DNA from 3 places in the Peribacillus sp. NPDC094092 genome. Region 2 is predicted to be linked to each of the others. Evidence: riboswitches for the same ligand, from Rfam matches in the RefSeq annotation. Region 2 holds a riboswitch; each other region holds the start of a gene.

Region 1 (6,405 bases), on a different contig from region 2:
GAATTATTTGGTCCTAACACTTTTGCCGCTTTATTCAAGCATCGTGCTTGGCTTTTTCTTTTTCCTTGTTGCAATGGGGGTTCTTTGGCTAACGGATGTAATCAGGAGAAAAGGGTGGAATATAACGTTTCTTCTTTCAATCGTGTATATGACCGTCATTTTCGGACTGGTGGAGTACCGTTTGGTCGCTTCATTCATTTTTGATTCGGAGCCAAACAGCAGAGATGAATATTTTCACGCAAGGCTGCCCCTCGAGTGGGTCATTAAGCTCACATTCAAAAATTTCGTTCTTGGCCATACGCATGTCATGACTGTACATGCGCTTATCATCCTGCCGATTACCATTTTTGCGTTTTATCTTATTCTGACCAAAAAACTGTGGAGACAGGAAAAGGTATATGTTTTTTTATTTGGCTTGAATTTTATCCTCTCAGCGTGGTACGCATTTTGGTTTTATAAAGGCTGGCTTCCTTTAACGGAAAGAGTTCACACCCTGGATACCTTTAATTTTGCCAGATTTCACTTTTTAAGGCCGATGGTCATTTACATAGGGTTTGCCCTCGCGATAAAAATCATTTGGGAACACAGTGATTACGCTAAGAAAACCCTTTCTATATTCATCGCCGTTCAAATTATGATCTTAATGGGATTCAATGAAGAAATCACTCACAATAAGAAACCTTCTTTTAAAGAGTTCTATTCAGAAAGTCTTTTTCGGGAAATAAAAGATCATATTGATCTGCCGCAGGAAGAATATCGTGTTGCCAGCATTGGGCTGCATCCCGCAATTGCACAATTTAATGGATTTTACACGCTAGATAGCTATAACAATTTCTATCCGCTCACTTACAAACATCAATTTCGTCAAATAATTGAAAACGAATTGGCTAAGAATAAGAACATCAGAATCTACTTTGATGAATGGGGAGGACGTTGTTACCTATTTACCGATGAGCTTGGGAAGCATTATATGTTCAAGAAAAGCTCGAAGAAAGAGCTGAAAAATTTAGACCTCAATATGGAAGCATTTAAAGGGTTAGGTGGCAATTATATATTTTCTGCCATACCAATTAACAACGCGAAGGAAAATGGATTGGAACTGGATAGGATTTTCACGAAAAAAGGAAGCGTATGGAAAATTTATTTATACAGAGTCATGTGAAAAGGGGGGAACAGTGTGAATTCACCGATACTTACGATTGTTGTACCTTGTTATAACGAAGAAAGCGTATTGCAGGATACCATTTCCCAGCTTTGTGGATTGGTGAGGGGGTTGGTCGAAGAAAACGTTGTTTCTGGTCAAAGTAAAATTCTATTGATCGATGATGGAAGTAAAGACCAAACATGGAAGATCATTTATAAGGAAACGATTCATAATGAATTTGTTCGTGGGTTAAAGCTTTCCCGGAATGCAGGACATCAAAATGCACTCCTGGCAGGATTGTTTACAGCCAAAGAAGCCTCCGATTGTGTGATTTCCATCGATGCAGATTTGCAGGATGATATTCAAGTCATCCCTGAATTCATTCGGAAATTCAATGAAGGGTGTGAAATTGTCTACGGTGTTCGCCAGAAAAGGGACCTTGATTCATTTTTCAAACGAACATCTGCAACTGGTTTTTATAAAATGATGAACAAGATGGGGGTTAACCTTGTCTATAATCATGCTGATTTCCGGCTAATGAGTAAAAGGGCGATTGCGGAGTTGGAACGATTTGATGAAACGAATCTTTTTTTACGGGGGATTGTACCGCTCATTGGGTTTAAGACGGACTCCGTTTATTATGACCGAAAAGAAAGATTGGCTGGGGAAACGAAATATCCATTCAAGAAGATGGTTGCTTTTGCGCTTGATGGCATTACTTCCTTTTCAGTTACACCGATTCGGCTTGTATTATGGCTAGGATGTCTTTCCTTTTTCATTAGCTTACTTTTTGGGTCTTACTTTTTATGGTTAAAGTTTTATGGGCAGACCGAAACTGGATGGACATCATTAATCACCTCCATATGGTTGATCGGTGGACTACAGTTGATTGCTGTAGGCTTGATTGGGGAATATATCGGTAAAATCTATAATGAATCCAAACGCCGGCCTAAATATATAGTTGATCTGGATCTATTTAATCCGCTCGATTTAAAAAAACGGGAGCAACTAGACAATGAACGGAACAGTATTGAGAAACTATCTAAAACACACTAACTCCTTTATCCGCTTTTTATTGGTTGGGATAGTCAATACAGCGCTTGGACTTTCCATCATGCTTTTTCTCATGAATGTTCTTGAATTCTCTTACTGGGTCTCCACCTTTATCGGTAATGGTACCGGAGCTGTAACGAGTTTTCTTTTGAATAGGACTTTTACCTTTAAAAGCGATATAGAATGGCGGAGAGGAGTTGCACGTTTCTTTTGCGTCATCCTGATTTGTTATTCCGCCGCATATTCTTTAGGCCAAGCTATTGCGGAATCAATGGAAGGATTTGTTCATTTACCCATACAAAAAAATGTAGCTGTGCTGATAGGAGCAATTTTTTACACAATTCTTAACTATATTGGCCAGAAATACTTTGTCTTTAAAAAAAACAATTTGAGACCAATTCAAGAAGGAAGGAACTAATTAAGGTGGATCAGTGGGATAATGCCCCCGATTGGACGGGAATTAAAGTGGAATTGGAAAGCGAAAACCAATGCAAGTTAAATGACTCAAGCTGGGAGCAAATCGTTTCACTTCGTCCAGCACGATTTATGTGGCAATCATTTTTTCTTTTTCTGACATCTTTTGTTCATTGACCCCTTGATTTTTTCCTTTTTGGACGTTTAATTGCCTCCTTTCCCCCCATCGGACCATGTATTTGCATGACTTATGTAATATACGTCAAGAATAAAACCCCCGCATACAAAAAATATTAAATTTCTGTGTAAAATTTTCATTTACTTTTCCATTTCACGGGAGTATGATAATCAACAGTTTCATATTTCTAAATCGCTTAAACCTTATGGTGCGGGGGACCCGGTATTGGGATTGTTACTACAATCCAGGGGGTGAATCCTTTCAAGGTAGGGCTACTCTTAGGTCCGAATCCGACAGCTAACCTCGTAAGCGTTATAGGAGAAGGAAGGTGGAGCTTGTTAGACAAAAAAATTGATGTCTACAGGTCTATTTAGTTATGACCTGTAGGCATTTTTTTATTTCTTCTTGTTTTTTGCTACAGCTGGGTAACATAAACTTATAAATTTAATATGGTGGTGAATACTTGATGTTATTGTTATCATCCTTAAAAAGGTTCTTGATTGGAAGACCTTTAAAATCAAATGCACTTGGTGAACAAAAGCTTAACAAAACAAAGGCTTTGGCGATATTATCTTCCGATGCTTTGTCTTCGGTTGCTTATGGACCTGAGCAAATATTGATTGTCCTGATTACAGTCGGTGCTACAGCATTCTGGTATTCCATCCCTATCGCAATCGGAGTATTGATCCTGTTAACCGCCTTGATTTTGTCCTATAGACAAATCATTTTCGCTTATCCGCATGGCGGGGGGGCATATGTGGTTTCAAAAAAAAATTTAGGAGTCAATCCAGGGCTGATAGCTGGAGGATCCTTATTGGTCGATTATATATTAACCGTCGCAGTCAGTGTTTCTGCAGGTACGGATGCAATCACGTCCGCTTTTCCAGGCCTGCATTCATATAATGTCATCATAGCCATCATTTTCGTCATTCTGCTTACAATCCTGAATCTCCGGGGGGTTACGGAGTCGGCCTCTGTTTTGGCTTATCCGGTGTACCTATTCGTTTTGGCATTGTTCATCTTGATTGGTGTCGGGATTTACAAGATTTTAACAGGGGGAGTTTCACCGGAATTGCACACGCCCATTGGGACTCCGGTAGCGGGCATCAGTTTATTCATCCTGTTAAGGGCATTTGCATCAGGAAGCTCCGCATTGACAGGAGTCGAAGCTATTTCCAATGCAATCCCGAACTTTAAAGATCCGGCCCCGAATAATGCGGCCAAAACGTTAATAGCGATGGGTTCGTTACTAGCTGTATTATTTACGGGAATCGTATACTTGGCCTATTATTTAAGCATTGTTCCTAGCGCAGAGGTAACGGTCGTCTCCCAGATTGCTGAAGAGATCTTTGGACGGAATTTCATGTATTTCTTCATTCAAGGTACGACTGCCTTGATCTTGATACTTGCGGCCAATACTGGCTATTCTGCCTTCCCTCTGCTTGCGGTAAATCTAGCGAAGGATAAATTCATACCAAGGGCGTTTACGATTAGAGGGGACCGATTAGGGTATTCCAATGGAATAATCATACTGGGACTTGCATCGATCATCTTAATAGTCTCATTTGGAGGACATACAGAAAATCTCATTCCGCTTTATGCCGTAGGGGTATTCATTCCATTCACTCTGTCACAGACCGGAATGATTGTTAAATGGATTCGCGAAAAACCAAAAGGTTGGATGTTGAAATTAACCATTAATTCAATTGGTGCCATTATTAGCTTTATCGTCACGATGATATTCTTCTTGACTAAGTTTACTCAGGTTTGGCCAGTTTTGATTTTTCTACCTATTATCCTGTTCATTTTTCATCGAATCAGAAAGCATTATGAAGCAGTTGGTGACCAACTAAGGATTACAACATGTGAGCCGATCTTGCCAATTGAAGGAAATATCATTATCGTACCTGTGGCAGGGATAACTCATGTGGTTGAGAACTCTTTAAATTATGCAAAATCTCTTTCAGCGCATCAGGTCATTGCCGTTTATGTTGCTTTTGAAAGAGAAGATGAAAAGAAATTCGTGGAAAAGTGGAAAAAGTGGCAGCCGGATGTCAGACTAGTTACACTGAATTCTTATTACAGAAGCATCATTCAGCCATTAACAAAATTTGTGGATACGGTTGAACATAAGGCGAGTGAATCCAATTATAAAGTTACGGTGATCATCCCCCAATTCATTCCGAAGAAGGGCTGGCACAATATTCTTCATAACCAATCAAGTTTACTGATCCGTGCCTACTTACTTTATAAAAGAAATGTGGTTATTACGACTGTACCATATCATTTGAAGAAGTAAGTTCCATTATCTAAGAAAAATAGAAGCCAGACTGTAGGCAAATTCGAAGAAATCGGGTTTGTCTACAGTTTTTTTATTGCTTGTACAACTTGGGCGCCGCTCCAAGCACTCGCTTTCCGCGGTCGGTCCTGGGGTCTCTCGCTTGCGCCTTCGGGGGTCTCCTTTGAACGCGCTTTTCCCGCAGGAGTCTCGCAAACCCGTTCCAATCAACTTGGTTAAAGCATTTTAGTTAGATACCATACCAGGGGATTTGAAGGTTTGCTTCGGGTCAGTTGGTTCCTGAACATCATTGGATGAAATTCGTTTTCCGAACTCCTTATGTCTATAATCTAAATATGGTTTTCTTTATTTATGATCTTATAAATAAAAAGACAGCCCTACAGCTGTATTTTCTTCAACTAACGCCCCCTATAGTTGAAGAAGAACATGAATTGAAAACTCATTAAATTCACAATAACTATTATTGCCAATGAAACCTAAATAAGAAAAAGGATTGAAGTAAGTTGTGGGGAAACGGGGTAACTTGAAAATCAATTTAAAAACTTTATTAAATTAATGACCAAAATAATTTTATTAAAGTAAGTATTTATATATTTGGTGAATTTTCAATAGTATTAGCGGGATATAATGTTGGACGTTTGGTCGTAATGATAATGTTCTAGTCTAGGCAATCAATAGTCATTCCAACCGTTAAAAAGGAAGGGCAGATAACTAAAAATTATCTGCTCTTTTTTAATTTATCTTCTATTTGAACTAACATGTGAAAAAATGTACTTAAACTAAAGGGTGCGTTAGTTCATTAAGGCATGTGGCAGATCCGCCAACTGTAATTCAGCCTGCTTCAAAGGTCCGACAAAGTATTTGGAGTTTACAGTTAATGTCGCATGCCTAATGAAGAAAAGGCTTATACTATGTTATGATTAAATAAACATTACCTATGAGTAATTTATAATAGATAATTATATGAAGATTATGAGGGGAATTTTACAACGAAAGTAGGTGGAATAGTGAATAAAGTTCAGGAAAACAACAATGTGTTGGAACACATCATTTTTATAAAAGATAACTTGCCAAATAAACAGAAGCAGTTATGTGATTACATACTACAAAATCATAAAGATATTGAAATGTTTACAGTCAAGGAATTGGCCCGAAATGCCAATGTAGGTACAACAACTGTTTTACGGTTAGTTAAGACGTTAGGTTACGATAGCTTTTTTGACTTAAAAAAACAGTTTCATGAAATTCAAAGGGATTATTCTGACAAGTGGGAAAATGTACAGGCGTCTTTTGGAGGTAATGATGAAGACAAAGACT
Region 2 (6,405 bases):
ATCGGCCTGTGCCATATAGCCGACATCCATTAACAGTGCTTCATTTGGCACTTCATGATCCAGAACCGTGACTTTCCCCGCATCGGGCTTAATCAATCCGACAATCATTTTAATCAAGGTCGTCTTTCCGCATCCGGATGGACCCAGCAAGCCAAAAATTCCGCTTTTTTCAATATTCAGGCTCAATGGCTGAATGACCTTTTTCTGATGAAAACCTTTGGCAATTCCTTCAATGGAAATCGCGTTTTTCAATGTACACACATCCTCCCTCTTTAATTAACACGGTGTTGAGTGTATCATCATTCTAAGGTAGGATTTGGTCTAATACAATCAACACATTTGGAAAAATGTTCAGTGAAGGAGACATTCCATGGCATCGATTCATGAGGATATGGTACAAAAGACGAAGATGCAGATACAACATCATTTCATTGCACTCGTTGAAGCAGAGGGGTTCTCACATGTATCAGTGAAGAAAATTGCAGAGCGCGCCAACATCAATCGGGGCACATTCTATTTGCATTACACAGATAAATATGAATTGATGGATCACTTACAGCAGGAATTGTTAAATGAACTTCAAACTCGCATTACTGCCATATTGCCGAAAGAGGCTTTCATGGCTCTTCATCAACAGCAGCTTTACCCGCCATTCGTAGCGATTTTTCAATTCATCAGTGAACATGCCCACGCTTTGAGGGCCATTCTAGGCGATCAGGGCGATCCTTCTTTTGCCAAAAAAATAAAGCGCGTATTCGGTGAAGTACTGTTGGAGCGTTTGATCAGCCAGCATCCAGCAGCTGAAAATGAAGCGTTCCGCATGTATATGCACGCCTTCCTGACATCGGCGATTTTAGGGGTGATACAGGAGTGGCTGGAGAATTGTGAAGAGCAAACGGCGGAAGAAATGGCGAAAATCCATTTCCAAATCTTGAACTTCATCAGCCAATTGCGCACATTCTTACAATGAACCGGATTACTCTTGGCCTCGGCTCCTATATTACCCACGGATTTCCATAGCAAAAAAACTCATTTTAAATAAATGAGTTTAAAAGCAAAACAAGATATGGATTTTTCGCTCAGCGTTCCCGGATAGAACACAGGGATTTCATAATTGAATACCGCTAATGATGTAGGGAATTTAGTTGATTTACCTTAGGGAAAACAATTTTAAAAACGGATTCTTTTTCTTATCCGTTATCCTTAACTCATCCATGATGATTTGATCCTCATGATCGGCTATCCATTTCCTTAGTGCATCTTTATCCTGGCATTGTGTTAAATATGTCTGGCCACCCTTGCCTGTAGCATTAATAACATATCTGTTGAACGTTTTCTCCATAATTGCCCGCCTTTTTAGTAAAATGTCTTGAATCTTTAAATACGAATGCAATGCTTTTTCCTTTATCATTTACAAAAGAAATATAATATATATATTACAATTTTTGATTGGCAATAGCGTGTTCTGCTTGAAAGTATTGAATAAAGTACATCGGTGCCGGCTATCATAATCGTTTAATCGAACCTATCATAATGTGCTAACTAATATTTGTCAATACGTTTTTAAAATGTAAATGAAACGTAAATTTTCAGTCTTGTTAAAGACATATTTTTTTACGATTTAGGGGTTTACAACTGCTAAATGATGGGAGTAGAATACGTTTATCAATTTAATGCATTTCGGCCTAAACTCAAGGGAATTGAGTACGGAGGACCCAATCAATTGGGGTTAATTCTGCATTGCAGAAGGGATGAGATCAGCTCTTTCGCCATCCTACCCGTCAGCTAACTTCGTCGGCTAAAGCGAAGGAGGTCTTAAGACCGCCTATTTCGGGAGTTTTTTTGCACGCTTTTTGTGGCAAAATAACTGTTCGTTGTTTTCGCTGGTCTTTTTATTATGCCTTTAAAAAGATTCTGAAAGCAGATTGATGATTAAAATACAGTACAGTTTCACACAATTATTTTATAGGTAGGGATGATCATTTGAGAATGACAAAAAATTTATTGGATCCGCCAAAAATACTTGTACTAGGCTTTGCCATCCTGATACTTATTGGGGCCTATTTATTAACCCTGCCGATTTCCACTGAAAATGGCAATGGTCTTTCTTTTCTGGATGCTTTATTCACCTCGACTTCCGCTACATGTGTAACTGGACTGGTCGTAGTGGATACAGGAACGACCTTTACCACTTTTGGTGAGTTGGTCATCTTAACACTGATTCAGGTAGGCGGTTTAGGGTTCATGTCATTTGCGACATTTTTCTTTTTCCTTTTAGGCAAAAAGATTTCTTTAAAAGGCAGGTTACTCTTGCAGGAATCCTTAAATAATCTATCCATGGCAGGTGTAGTCAGGTTAGTGAAACGGCTTTTAATTTTCACGGCCATCATTGAAGGCATGGGTGCCCTTATTCTATCGATTCGCTTTTCTTTTGACATGCCGATCGGCAAAGCAATCTATTACGGGGTTTTTCATTCCATATCGAATTTCAATAATGCGGGCTTTGATTTAATGGGGGAATTCAAGAGTTTGACCCCTTATGTATCGGACCCTTTCGTAACCCTTACGGTCGTCTTCCTCATCACGTTTGGCGGAATAGGTTTTATCGTGATGAATGAACTATACGAATACCGTGATACCCATCGTTTATCCATACATACGAAGGTTGTTCTGACGACTAGCTTGGCACTTACGATTGCCGGCGCAATTTTAATCTTTTTATTCGAGTTCGGCAATGCCAAGACATTACAGCCTTTATCTTTCATGGGTAAAATGCTGTCATCATTATTTCAATCGGTATCACCAAGGACGGCAGGCTCCAATACGCTGAATATCCCTGATTTAACTCAGCCTACATTACTGCTCATCATTTTCTTGATGTTCGTCGGAGCTTCACCCGGATCGACTGGCGGCGGGATTAAAACGACTACATTGGCAACGCTTGTCGGAACAGTTTGGTCACAGATTAAAGGAAAGGGTGATGTGGTATTATTCCGGCACCGCATCGTGAGTGAAACGATCTATAAAGCATTGTCCGTTACATTCATTGGCGTATTCATGGTTTCATTCATCTCCATCCTGCTGACCATCACTGAAAGCGGAACTGACTTCTTGATGATTTTATTTGAAGCCACTTCAGCATTCGCCACCGTGGGACTCTCAATGGGTTTGACCCCCGAATTATCACCGGTTGGCCGGATGCTCATCATTTTCACGATGTTTGCTGGCCGTGTGGGTCCTTTGACTTTGGCCTTTGCCATCGCCATGAGGCGCAAACCAGATCCGTTCCGACGTCCAAAAGGGAAAATCATGATTGGTTAAACATAAATGAAGGAGTGTAAAAGATGGGAAAACGACAATATGCCGTGATCGGTCTAGGCAGATTCGGGACCAGTGTGGCCCATAGATTATATACGGCCGGCCAAGAAGTATTGGGTATTGATGTCAACGAGGAAAGAGTCGAGAATGCGGAACTGAGCGTTACCCATGCGATCATGGCGGATACGACTGAAGAAGAGGCATTGAAATCAATCGGAATCCGTAATTTCGATTGTGTCATCGTAGCCATCGGAAATGACATGCAATCGAGCATTTTAACTACCTTGCTTTTAAAAGAACTTGGAGTCGATAAGGTCATTGCCAAAGCACTTAATAAAAATCACGGTCAGGTGCTCACTAAAGTCGGGGCCGACTGGGTCATCTATCCTGAGAGGGATATGGGGGAGCGGGTCGCGAATCAACTCCTGTCCCCTAACATGCTGAACTATATAGAACTCTCTAAAGAATACAATATCGAGGAAATTATCCTCCCCATGAGCATGAAGGGAAAAAGCCTCAGAGAGCTTGATCTACGGGCAAGATATAATATCAGCGTCATTGCCATCGTGAGTAATGGAGAAATCATCATAGCACCCTCACCGGATCAGGATATCCATGAAAATGATATACTTTTAGTGGTTGGCAATAAAGAAGATCTAGCCGTCTTTGCCAATATTGAATAATCCTACAGGTTCAGGCTCTTGCTTTATGAGGCCGGTACCCATTTTGTATGCAGCATCACTTATACATGCGAGAAGACCGCCATATGGAGGTCTTCTCGATGAAGTTTATAACGAGCATCCCATGCCCTGGATATGTATGTATTATTTTATCGTACTGATTGCTTGGGCAAGAGTGGACTTTATCGTCACTTTATCAAAAGGAAGTTGAAGCTTAACGGCAGTCATGGCTATTTCCGGCCGAAGTCCTGAAAGGATTGTTTGAATACCGATCAAATGTAAGGATTCAATCAATTGCGATAGCTGGTGAGCGGATGCACCATCAATTGCATGAACGCCCGATAGGTCAATGAAAAGCCTTGTGACATTTTTTTCAGCGCATTTTTGCAATGTGTTTTCAAGCAAGGACATGCCCCTCGCCGTGTCAATATCGCCTATCAAGGGAAGCAGCGCCATGTTATCTTTAAGGGAAATGATGGGTGTGCTCAATTCATCGATCGTTGCCTGCTGGGCTTTCATGATTTTATTGGCATATCTATGATTCGCTTCAGTAAACCTCTCCATCACTTCACTGAACACCTTAACCACTATCCGGTACCAGGAATTTATTTCACGCTGCGTATATTGATCTCCATGCAATTCCGCGAACTGGTCAATATAATCAAGGTATTGATCTTGCGTTCGAAAAAACTCCCTCAATATAAAATAGATAGGTGTATTTAAATGCTGCTCATCCTGACCGATATCTTCAATCCAATCACAAAGCCCATTAAAGAATTCCCTCTCCTCTGTCACGAAGATCTGAAAGAAACGTAAATGGAATTCATGATTTTGCTGCTTGAGCTTTTTAATCACTTTGGGATCGGATGAGCTATAGACACCCGCCTTATCGCTTTTATTCAATGTTGCGTACCAATCCTCAGTCAATTGTGCTGCCACACCCAATAAAAAGGAATATAATTCTTTATTTCTATGCATAAACTCCTCCTATTTAGTTTTTTATAAAGAGCAGTCGGTAACCCCAACGCTGAGATCAGCATTGGCAGGTTATTGAAATATCATCGATTTAAGCAACGGAGATAACTTCTTCCATACTTAGGATCTTTTGCCCCGATGCCCACGGTTCCTTCTTTCCATATACCTTCCCAGCTGTTTTTGAAACCATGCAACCACTGTTTTTCAAAAAAAAATCAGCAAGAACCTACATCTAATATTCTCGTAAATCTTCGTTCGTCCATTATTATAGTTTACCAGTTCTATATCCCATTAACAAATCCTCCCTTTTCTTCATAACAAAAAAGGACCTGCTCCCAGATCCCTTGTTTAAAACCATTGCATCACCAATTTGCCTATCTTATGAGAATTATCTTTTCATAAATAAGGCCGTCCATAAACCTTGCACCCCAAACGTTTCATCCGATTTTTCCATTTTCCTCATTTTACGTATTTCCACCACTTCAAATTCCTTGAAGATCATTCTGAGTTTTTCTTCTGTAAAACCTAATCCGCCTTTAAGGCTCCTTTGCCTATATACTTCCCAATCTGAAAGATCTGCACCACCCAATATGCCGCCTTCGACAAAACAAGTAATCGAATACAAGCCCTTAGGCCTTAGCGCCTTTTTCACCATCTCCAAATAATTGATCCTTCGATGTGGAGCAATATGGTGAAAACAACCTGAATCATACACGAAGTCATATTGCCCTTTCTCCATATCCAAATCAAATATATTCCTTTGAATGAAGTTCACGTGCACTTTCTTTTCTGCCGCTCGTTCTTTTCCCCAGTCCAGTGCTGCCTTCGAGAGATCCACCGCATCAACGGAACATCCCCTTTGAGCAAGGTAAATGGCATTTCTCCCTGGTCCGCACCCAAGCTCAAGAACCCTTCCTGGCCCAATTAACCCGCCATCAAAATATGTAACCAAATTCTCATCAGGGAAATTTTCGAAAAAGGGGACCCCCTTTTCACGGTCTTCATAAAAATCATTCCAGAATGCAGTTGGTTCACGCAATAACGAGTCCAGCATATTCAATAGATCTTCATAGGTTGTAATCGTCTCCGACACTACCATCACCTCTTCCCATTGTATCCCACTATACAATCAATATGGTCCCTCATCCACCTTCTATCAAATCCGTTTACTGATGATTATCTTCCTATACATCCCATTCAGCATGATCGGTCGATCTTCTTCAATTTTCATATTCTTATCATGTCTACTGAACAAGTCTTCAAACCGCAAGCCAATATCCGTTCCTAAAAATCTAATGATGGGCCGCAGAAGCTTTTTGGGTAGTGAAGGCACTTCATCTTTAGAAATAAACTTATCGAATAGCATGATGTTCCCCTCGCCTTTTAAAACCCTGATCATCTCCCGAAGGCATTCATTGGCATCAGGTACGAC
Region 3 (6,405 bases), on a different contig from region 2:
GCTCAAATATATAGTATATGTAATATGATTGCAACAGATAATAATCGGTAGTGTTAACGTTGTGATTTCAAGGGTTTTAGGATACAATTTGGAAGAAGTGACCCATTGGTCACCAATGGACAATTTTAAGGGATAGGATGAATTTGATGAAAGAAAAAAATAAGAAAATCATAGATAAGTCTGTAGAGCTTTTCGCGGAGAAAGGCTATCATGCCACTTCCGTTCAGGAAATAGCTGAAAAATGTGGGATAGCAAAAGGGTCTTTTTATAATCATTTTAAATCGAAGGAAGAACTGCTTGTCTCCATTTTTAAATTTTATTATGAAGCATTGACGGACTCATTGCTTGATCTTGAACTGGATGCTTCATTAACCAGCAAAGATAAATTCATGAGGCAAATCACTGTCCACATTGAGCATATGACAGGAAATACTAACTTGATCCAAATGATGATGCAGGAACAAATGGTTCATATCAGCAAAGAACTAGATGAATTTTTACATTATATCCATGAAGAGGGCTTGATTTGGTTCAAGCGTAAAATCATTGAGCTATACCCCGGACTTTCCGCTGATATTTTGCCGGATTGCACCATAATTTTGGATTCCCTTTTCAAAGGCTATATCGGGATATTGATCAGGAAACAAAATGCTTTCGATGTGGAATTGTTACCTAGTTTCATATTGAACCGGATGGATTCCATCATCGCGAGCCTGCAGAACATGGAAGATCCATTATTGAAACAATTCCCCCTACCAGGATGCTCGATGCGGGATATGAGCCCAAAAGAGGAAATCCATTCGATCCTCGCCAGGATGCTGGAAGTGGAAACGCGTAAGGAAGAGGGAATGGAAACAAATAAGAATACGGAAGCTTTAAAGGCGATCCAGGAAGAGTTTTCAAAAGTTAGGCCAAGTCCCATCATCTTGGAAAGCCTTTTGTTGTTTTTGGAAAAAAATGAAAAAAGAAGTCCGCTGAGTTCAAAGCTTATCTTAATGATGAAGGATTATTTGTTGAATATATGAAGGCTTTACCGAAAGGGGCGTATAGCCTCTTTTTTTCATTGGCTAATGTCTTTCAAAAGCGGGGGTAAGGAAAAGTATTAGTGGTGGGGAGAAGACACTCTCTCAATTGTCAGCATTAACACCAAATTAGTGTGGGAATTAAATATGGGGGAATGGCATATGTGTTTTTTTTGTATATTCATCCCTTATTTCTGCAATTGTTTCCAAAATAAGATAAAATATATGATGAAATATCATTTTTTGCAGGAGGACCACATATGGTGTACCAGGTCGGATTGTTAAAGGGCATTTTAGAACCTTATCGGAGTCGTTATCAGCTGCAAAATGCAGAGGCAGTCACAAAGCTTGGATTGAAATTATTATTTTTATATGTTCTTAGTCTTATAGTTTTCGCCATTGGGGGATATTTTGGCATTGGTTCGGAATCGTTTTCCAAAGAAGTCACGACGATGAGTGCCGATGAATTCGAAGCAGCAAAGTTGCTGATTTTGAGCGGCAATATAATAACTGGCATACTCGACCCTTCCATATACATATTTTTAGCAGCTCTATTCTTTTGGATCGTTACTGATATCCCATATATAAAATTAGTTATCGTTCAAATGATTCTTTTTGGTTTGCAATTAGTGGAAAAAGTATTACTGATCCCTCTATTCGTTTTAATGGATATAGGCAGCGATGCCAATCCTTTCTCATTGGGAATCATCAGTCAGTATTTTCTCAGAAGTGATTATTTCATTTATTTTTTCAGTGAAATCACCATATTTCAATTTCTTATTATTGCTCTGCAATATTTTTATTTAAAGGAATTTTCAGAACGAAATAATTATTTGGTCCTTTTTATGATTGTTCTATTCTATCTGGCCACATGGTTTGTTAAAGCCTTTTTAGCATACATCCAAGTAGGCGTATTTGTATAAGGCGGGTGAAAAGAATGAGCGGAAAATGGAAAATGGCAGCGATCTCGATTGTATCGATAGTGTTGATAGCCGTTAATATATACCTCCTTGAAAAAAAAGAAAGCAAAGTGGAACGAACTGTTTTCGTTGAAAACTGGACAAAGGTAAAAAAGGATACAATTACGGATACTATTCAAACAAATGGGGTAATTAAACCTGTAGAAGAGTATGATATCTATTTTGATGCCAAGAAAAATGATTTTAAGAAATTCCTTGTAAAAGAAGGCGATGCGATTACGGCTGGCACCTCGTTGTTTGAGTATGCGACGACCGAACTTGATGCACTAAAAGCGGATTTAGAAGCGGAGAAAACGGCGGTTGAGGGGGAAATTGCAGGGATTGAAGAATACATAGGCAAGTTGAGGTCATATCAAGGATCCCTGACCAGTGATTCTGGAATAGCGGCCATTGATGAATCAGTGGAAAAAAACTTGAGTAATGATTTAACAACAAGCTCGCCGGATCTTATTAAAAGTAACCTTGAGCAAGAAATGTACAAGCAGGAACTGGAAAGAAACAGTTTGAATGAAAAAGTGAAAATGCTTGACGCCAAATTAGGTTCAATTGAGGAACAATCCAATGCAATCGTGACGACGAGCGAGGCGGATGGTGTAGTTAAAAATATCAATAAAAACCTGAAAAACCCCATCATATCCATAGTTTCTACAAATATGGCAATTGAAGGGGAATTCTCCGAAGATGAAATGAAAAAGGCCGAAGTGGGCATGACTATAAAAGCAAGTTCCTCTGATTCAAAAAAGGCATTGAAAGGAACGATAGGCCGTATCCATTCCTATCCAGCCGAAGAGCCATCGTTAAAAAAAGATAACAGATTTCCATTTCAGGCTTTAATCGACCCGGAAGGCGAAGAAACGGAACATTTGTTGGTGGGAACGAAAGTCGATCTTACTGTAATAACCAATGAAAAAGCCGGTGTACCATCCGTTCCTATAGAAGCGGTAAATTACCAAAAGCAGCCTTATATTTATAAATTGACTAAAAAAGGATATGTGGATAAACATTACATTACAAAAGGGCTTAAAGCAGAAGGAAAGCAAGAAATCATAAAGGGACCGTCGGTAGGTGACGTCATCCTGCTGAAGCCGGATATGGCAGTGAAGAACCATTCTAATTTTATTACCCCGATTCAATTTGAAAAAGTGAGAGTTACAACTTATAAAAAATTCACCTCTAGGGAAAAAGTAAGATATCTGTTACTTGGCATTTTGGAAAAATAACCGTTCCTTCAAAAAGAGAGGTGATGTCAAATTATTCATTAATTATATTAATATAACTTAAGGGATTAAAAATCGGGAAGAGTAATTATAGATACAATAGCAGCTAATACAGAATATTCAGACATGTTTAAAGATTTTTTCTAGAATGGATGCGAATAAATATTTACAGATTATCATTTTTAGTATAATATTTTATTATAAGTTAACTCGCTTAATCTTATTCCAAGAACGGGGGACCCATTTTTGTGGATTTTATCCGCTAGGGGTGAATTCAGAAATGAAAGGGCTTTGTGTTTCCAATTCCTAACCCGACAGCTAACCTCGTCAGCGTCTTTAAGGGAACATGTGTGAATATTCACGCCAATAAGAAATCGACACATGAAGTGTCTTTTTTTTCGGCGTAAAGACAGAGTTTTTCAAAAAAAGAAAAATTACTTTCTTTTATTAGTATCTTGTTTCCCTTACCGAGACAAAAATGTTTTTGCATCAAAGACTTTATGGAAGGTGAGGAAAGTAAATGAAGAAATTCAAATTAAGTTTAGCTAGCCAAATTTTCATTGGTTTAATTTTAGGGATTATCGTTGGTGCCATTTTTTATGGTAGTGAATCGGCTCAAAACTTTTTACAGCCATTCGGAGACATTTTCCTACGAATGATTAAAATGATTGTAGTGCCAATCATTGTGTCAAGTCTTATCGTTGCAGTTGCTGGTGTAGGCGATTTAAAATCAGTAGGTAAACTTGGAGCTAAATCAATATCATACTTTGTTGTGGTAACTATGATTGCGATTGCTGTTGGTTTAATTTCAGCGAATATCATCCAGCCTGGTGTTGGTGTAAATATGGACAAGCTAGAACAAACTGATATTTCTACCTATGTTGATACAGCCGAAACTAAGCAACATGAATCTTTTGTAGATACAATCGTTCACATTGTGCCATCCAATCCAGTTAAAGCCATGGTAGAAGGCGATATGCTAGCGATCATTTTCTTCTCCGTGTTGTTTGGACTTAGTATTGCGGCCATCGGTGAAAAGGGTAAACCAGTATTCCGTTTCTTCCAAGGTGTAGCTGAAGGAATGTTCTACCTAACTAACATGGTCATGAAATTCGCTCCTATCGGTGTATTTGCACTAATCGGTGTGACGATCTCCAAGTTCGGTTTGGAATCTTTAATTCCGCTAGGAAAGTTAGCGCTTTCTGTTTACGGAACAATGATTTTCTTTGTAATAGTCATTCTTGGCATTATTGCGAAATTTGTCGGATTCAATATCTTTACGTTAATTAAACTTCTAAAAGAAGAATTGATCCTTGCTTTCTCTACTGCAAGTTCAGAAGCGGTTCTTCCGAAAATCATGGAAAAAATGGAGAAAGCGGGATGTCCGAAACATATTGCTACATTTGTTATTCCGACTGGATATTCTTTTAACCTTGATGGTTCTACATTATACCAAGCGTTAGCGGCAATCTTCATCGCTCAAATGTACGGAATCGATTTAAGCATGTATGAGCAAATTACGCTAATGCTAGTGTTAATGATCACGTCCAAGGGGATTGCGGGTGTACCGGGTGTGTCTTTCGTAGTTCTTTTAGCGACATTAGGAACTGTCGGTATTCCTATTGAAGGTCTAGCATTTATTGCCGGTATCGACCGTATTCTTGATATGGGACGTACAGTAGTAAACGTTATCGGTAATTCACTTGCAGCAATCGTCATCTCTAAATGGGAAGGTCAATTCAACCCACCTTCCAAAAAAGAATTAGAGCAAGTTTCTTAATAAAAAAGTCCAGAGTGGAATGTCACTCTGGACTTTTTTTGAATTAAAATGCGCTTTTTGTTTTTTGATCCGTAAGCTGTGATCGGAAGAGAAAGCGTTGACATCATCGTTTTCATGGAATCATTCACTTCGGTAAAAGCTCTGGATGACTGTTAATCCTATTTTCTTCAGGCAACCAAGTACTTCAAGTTGAGCAGGGATATGAAGGGAAGTATCTTCTTGAAGCGTCTTTCCGGATATCAAAATATCCCCAAAGTCATAAGGCCTTCCCTCCCGTTTACCTCCACACCAACTCATTTCCTCTTGTTCCCGGAAGTTCGGATGATCATCGTTTTGACGCTCATGTGTTGGGTGAAGGAAGAGTCCTTCAGGATATAAAATGCGGTTGATTTCTTTTATAATCAATGAGCGTTTTTGCTGCGGAGTTTGCATTTATTTGATGGACTTCGTGTTCCGCTTTATGATGATGATTAATATTGGGTGCTATATAATTTACGTGAAAACTCAAAAGTTTGATAAAATAACATTATTGATTAGAGCTCGGAGGGGGTCAGGTTATGAAGAATGATAGCAATGATATCTTATATATGTATATGCAGGCTTCTGAACGGTTTGTCCTTTTTAATGGACTCAATTTTCGTGAATTCGTCTATTCGCTGCCATATACCCTGGATTCGATCTTATTATTGAAACATCAATTCGATGGTGGGGAATACAATTTGAATGTCCTGCTTGATAGCGCTTCATCTGAGGATATTGGGAAGCTCGTTAAAGAAAATGTTCGGGCATATGGAGATTTCTGTTGGGTTGATTTTGAAGAGGAGGAAGGGCTGGATGAATTGGATGGAAGGGAAATAGCGGAACTTTTATATTTAGGACACGCTAAAACCCATCTGAGTCCCCCGTTTTTCCGTAAATTGAATAATCAATTTGTGTACCTTGCCCAGGATGATGGCTGGTTCAATAAAATTTATTTTCGTTCTCTTTCGACATATTATATGATGTTAGGAAGCCTGATTCCGTTAAAGTTGGAGCCGTTAAAAGCAGAGAGGACGTGGCTTGGAATCAGAAAGAAAAAAGAACTGACGGCGATTCCTGCAGAAATCATTTCTTCCTTGGCCCATCTTTTGGGAGAGGGGCTCGCTTTTTCCTTTCGGGATATTAAGTATACAAGAACGAAAATTGAGATACCTGCTTGGGTAGTAGGGGATTATTTAAATATGGATGAGATGCATGACGACTTTTTGGGTAGAGATAGTAATGAACCTGATGCCTTTATTATCTTCTATCGAAAAGAAAAGGTATGGGAAAGCGTTATTAATAATACATCATCCTCCTGATTATCCCAATTTCCGGGGTTAGTGGATTTGACATCCTAAAATTTTTTAGGTGTAAGACTTACCATC

What was found. A riboswitch is a leader RNA that binds a small molecule or an ion and turns the genes downstream of it on or off. The one in region 2 is predicted to bind cyclic di-AMP.
Region 1: another riboswitch for cyclic di-AMP. It lies ahead of ACQKNS_RS08215 (APC family permease); the one in region 2 lies ahead of ACQKNS_RS23030 (TrkH family potassium uptake protein).
Region 3: another riboswitch for cyclic di-AMP. It lies ahead of ACQKNS_RS27030 (cation:dicarboxylate symporter family transporter); the one in region 2 lies ahead of ACQKNS_RS23030 (TrkH family potassium uptake protein).

Annotation. Positions count from the first base shown of each region.
Region 1 covers NZ_JBNNUC010000001.1:1,714,326-1,720,730, reverse strand. The annotation lists gene ACQKNS_RS08230 (DUF6044 family protein) at 1-1,162, shown strand, start outside; gene ACQKNS_RS08225 (glycosyltransferase family 2 protein) at 1,178-2,200, shown strand; gene ACQKNS_RS08220 (GtrA family protein) at 2,160-2,615, shown strand; cyclic di-AMP (ydaO/yuaA leader) riboswitch at 2,973-3,116, shown strand; gene ACQKNS_RS08215 (APC family permease) at 3,262-5,088, shown strand; gene ACQKNS_RS08210 (MurR/RpiR family transcriptional regulator) at 6,096-6,405, shown strand, end outside.
Region 2 covers NZ_JBNNUC010000006.1:123,619-130,023, forward strand. The annotation lists gene ACQKNS_RS23015 (ABC transporter ATP-binding protein) at 1-252, opposite strand, end outside; gene ACQKNS_RS23020 (TetR/AcrR family transcriptional regulator C-terminal domain-containing protein) at 371-970, shown strand; gene ACQKNS_RS23025 (hypothetical protein) at 1,151-1,342, opposite strand; cyclic di-AMP (ydaO/yuaA leader) riboswitch at 1,673-1,815, shown strand; gene ACQKNS_RS23030 (TrkH family potassium uptake protein) at 1,990-3,321, shown strand; gene ACQKNS_RS23035 (potassium channel family protein) at 3,345-4,001, shown strand; gene ACQKNS_RS23040 (STAS domain-containing protein) at 4,143-4,976, opposite strand; gene ACQKNS_RS23045 (class I SAM-dependent methyltransferase) at 5,362-6,066, opposite strand; gene ACQKNS_RS23050 (class I SAM-dependent methyltransferase) at 6,130-6,405, opposite strand, start outside.
Region 3 covers NZ_JBNNUC010000014.1:23,200-29,604, reverse strand. The annotation lists gene ACQKNS_RS27045 (TetR/AcrR family transcriptional regulator) at 147-1,025, shown strand; gene ACQKNS_RS27040 (hypothetical protein) at 1,283-1,945, shown strand; gene ACQKNS_RS27035 (efflux RND transporter periplasmic adaptor subunit) at 1,960-3,222, shown strand; cyclic di-AMP (ydaO/yuaA leader) riboswitch at 3,421-3,567, shown strand; gene ACQKNS_RS27030 (cation:dicarboxylate symporter family transporter) at 3,740-4,999, shown strand; gene ACQKNS_RS27025 (hypothetical protein) at 5,120-5,431, opposite strand; gene ACQKNS_RS27020 (hypothetical protein) at 5,557-6,339, shown strand.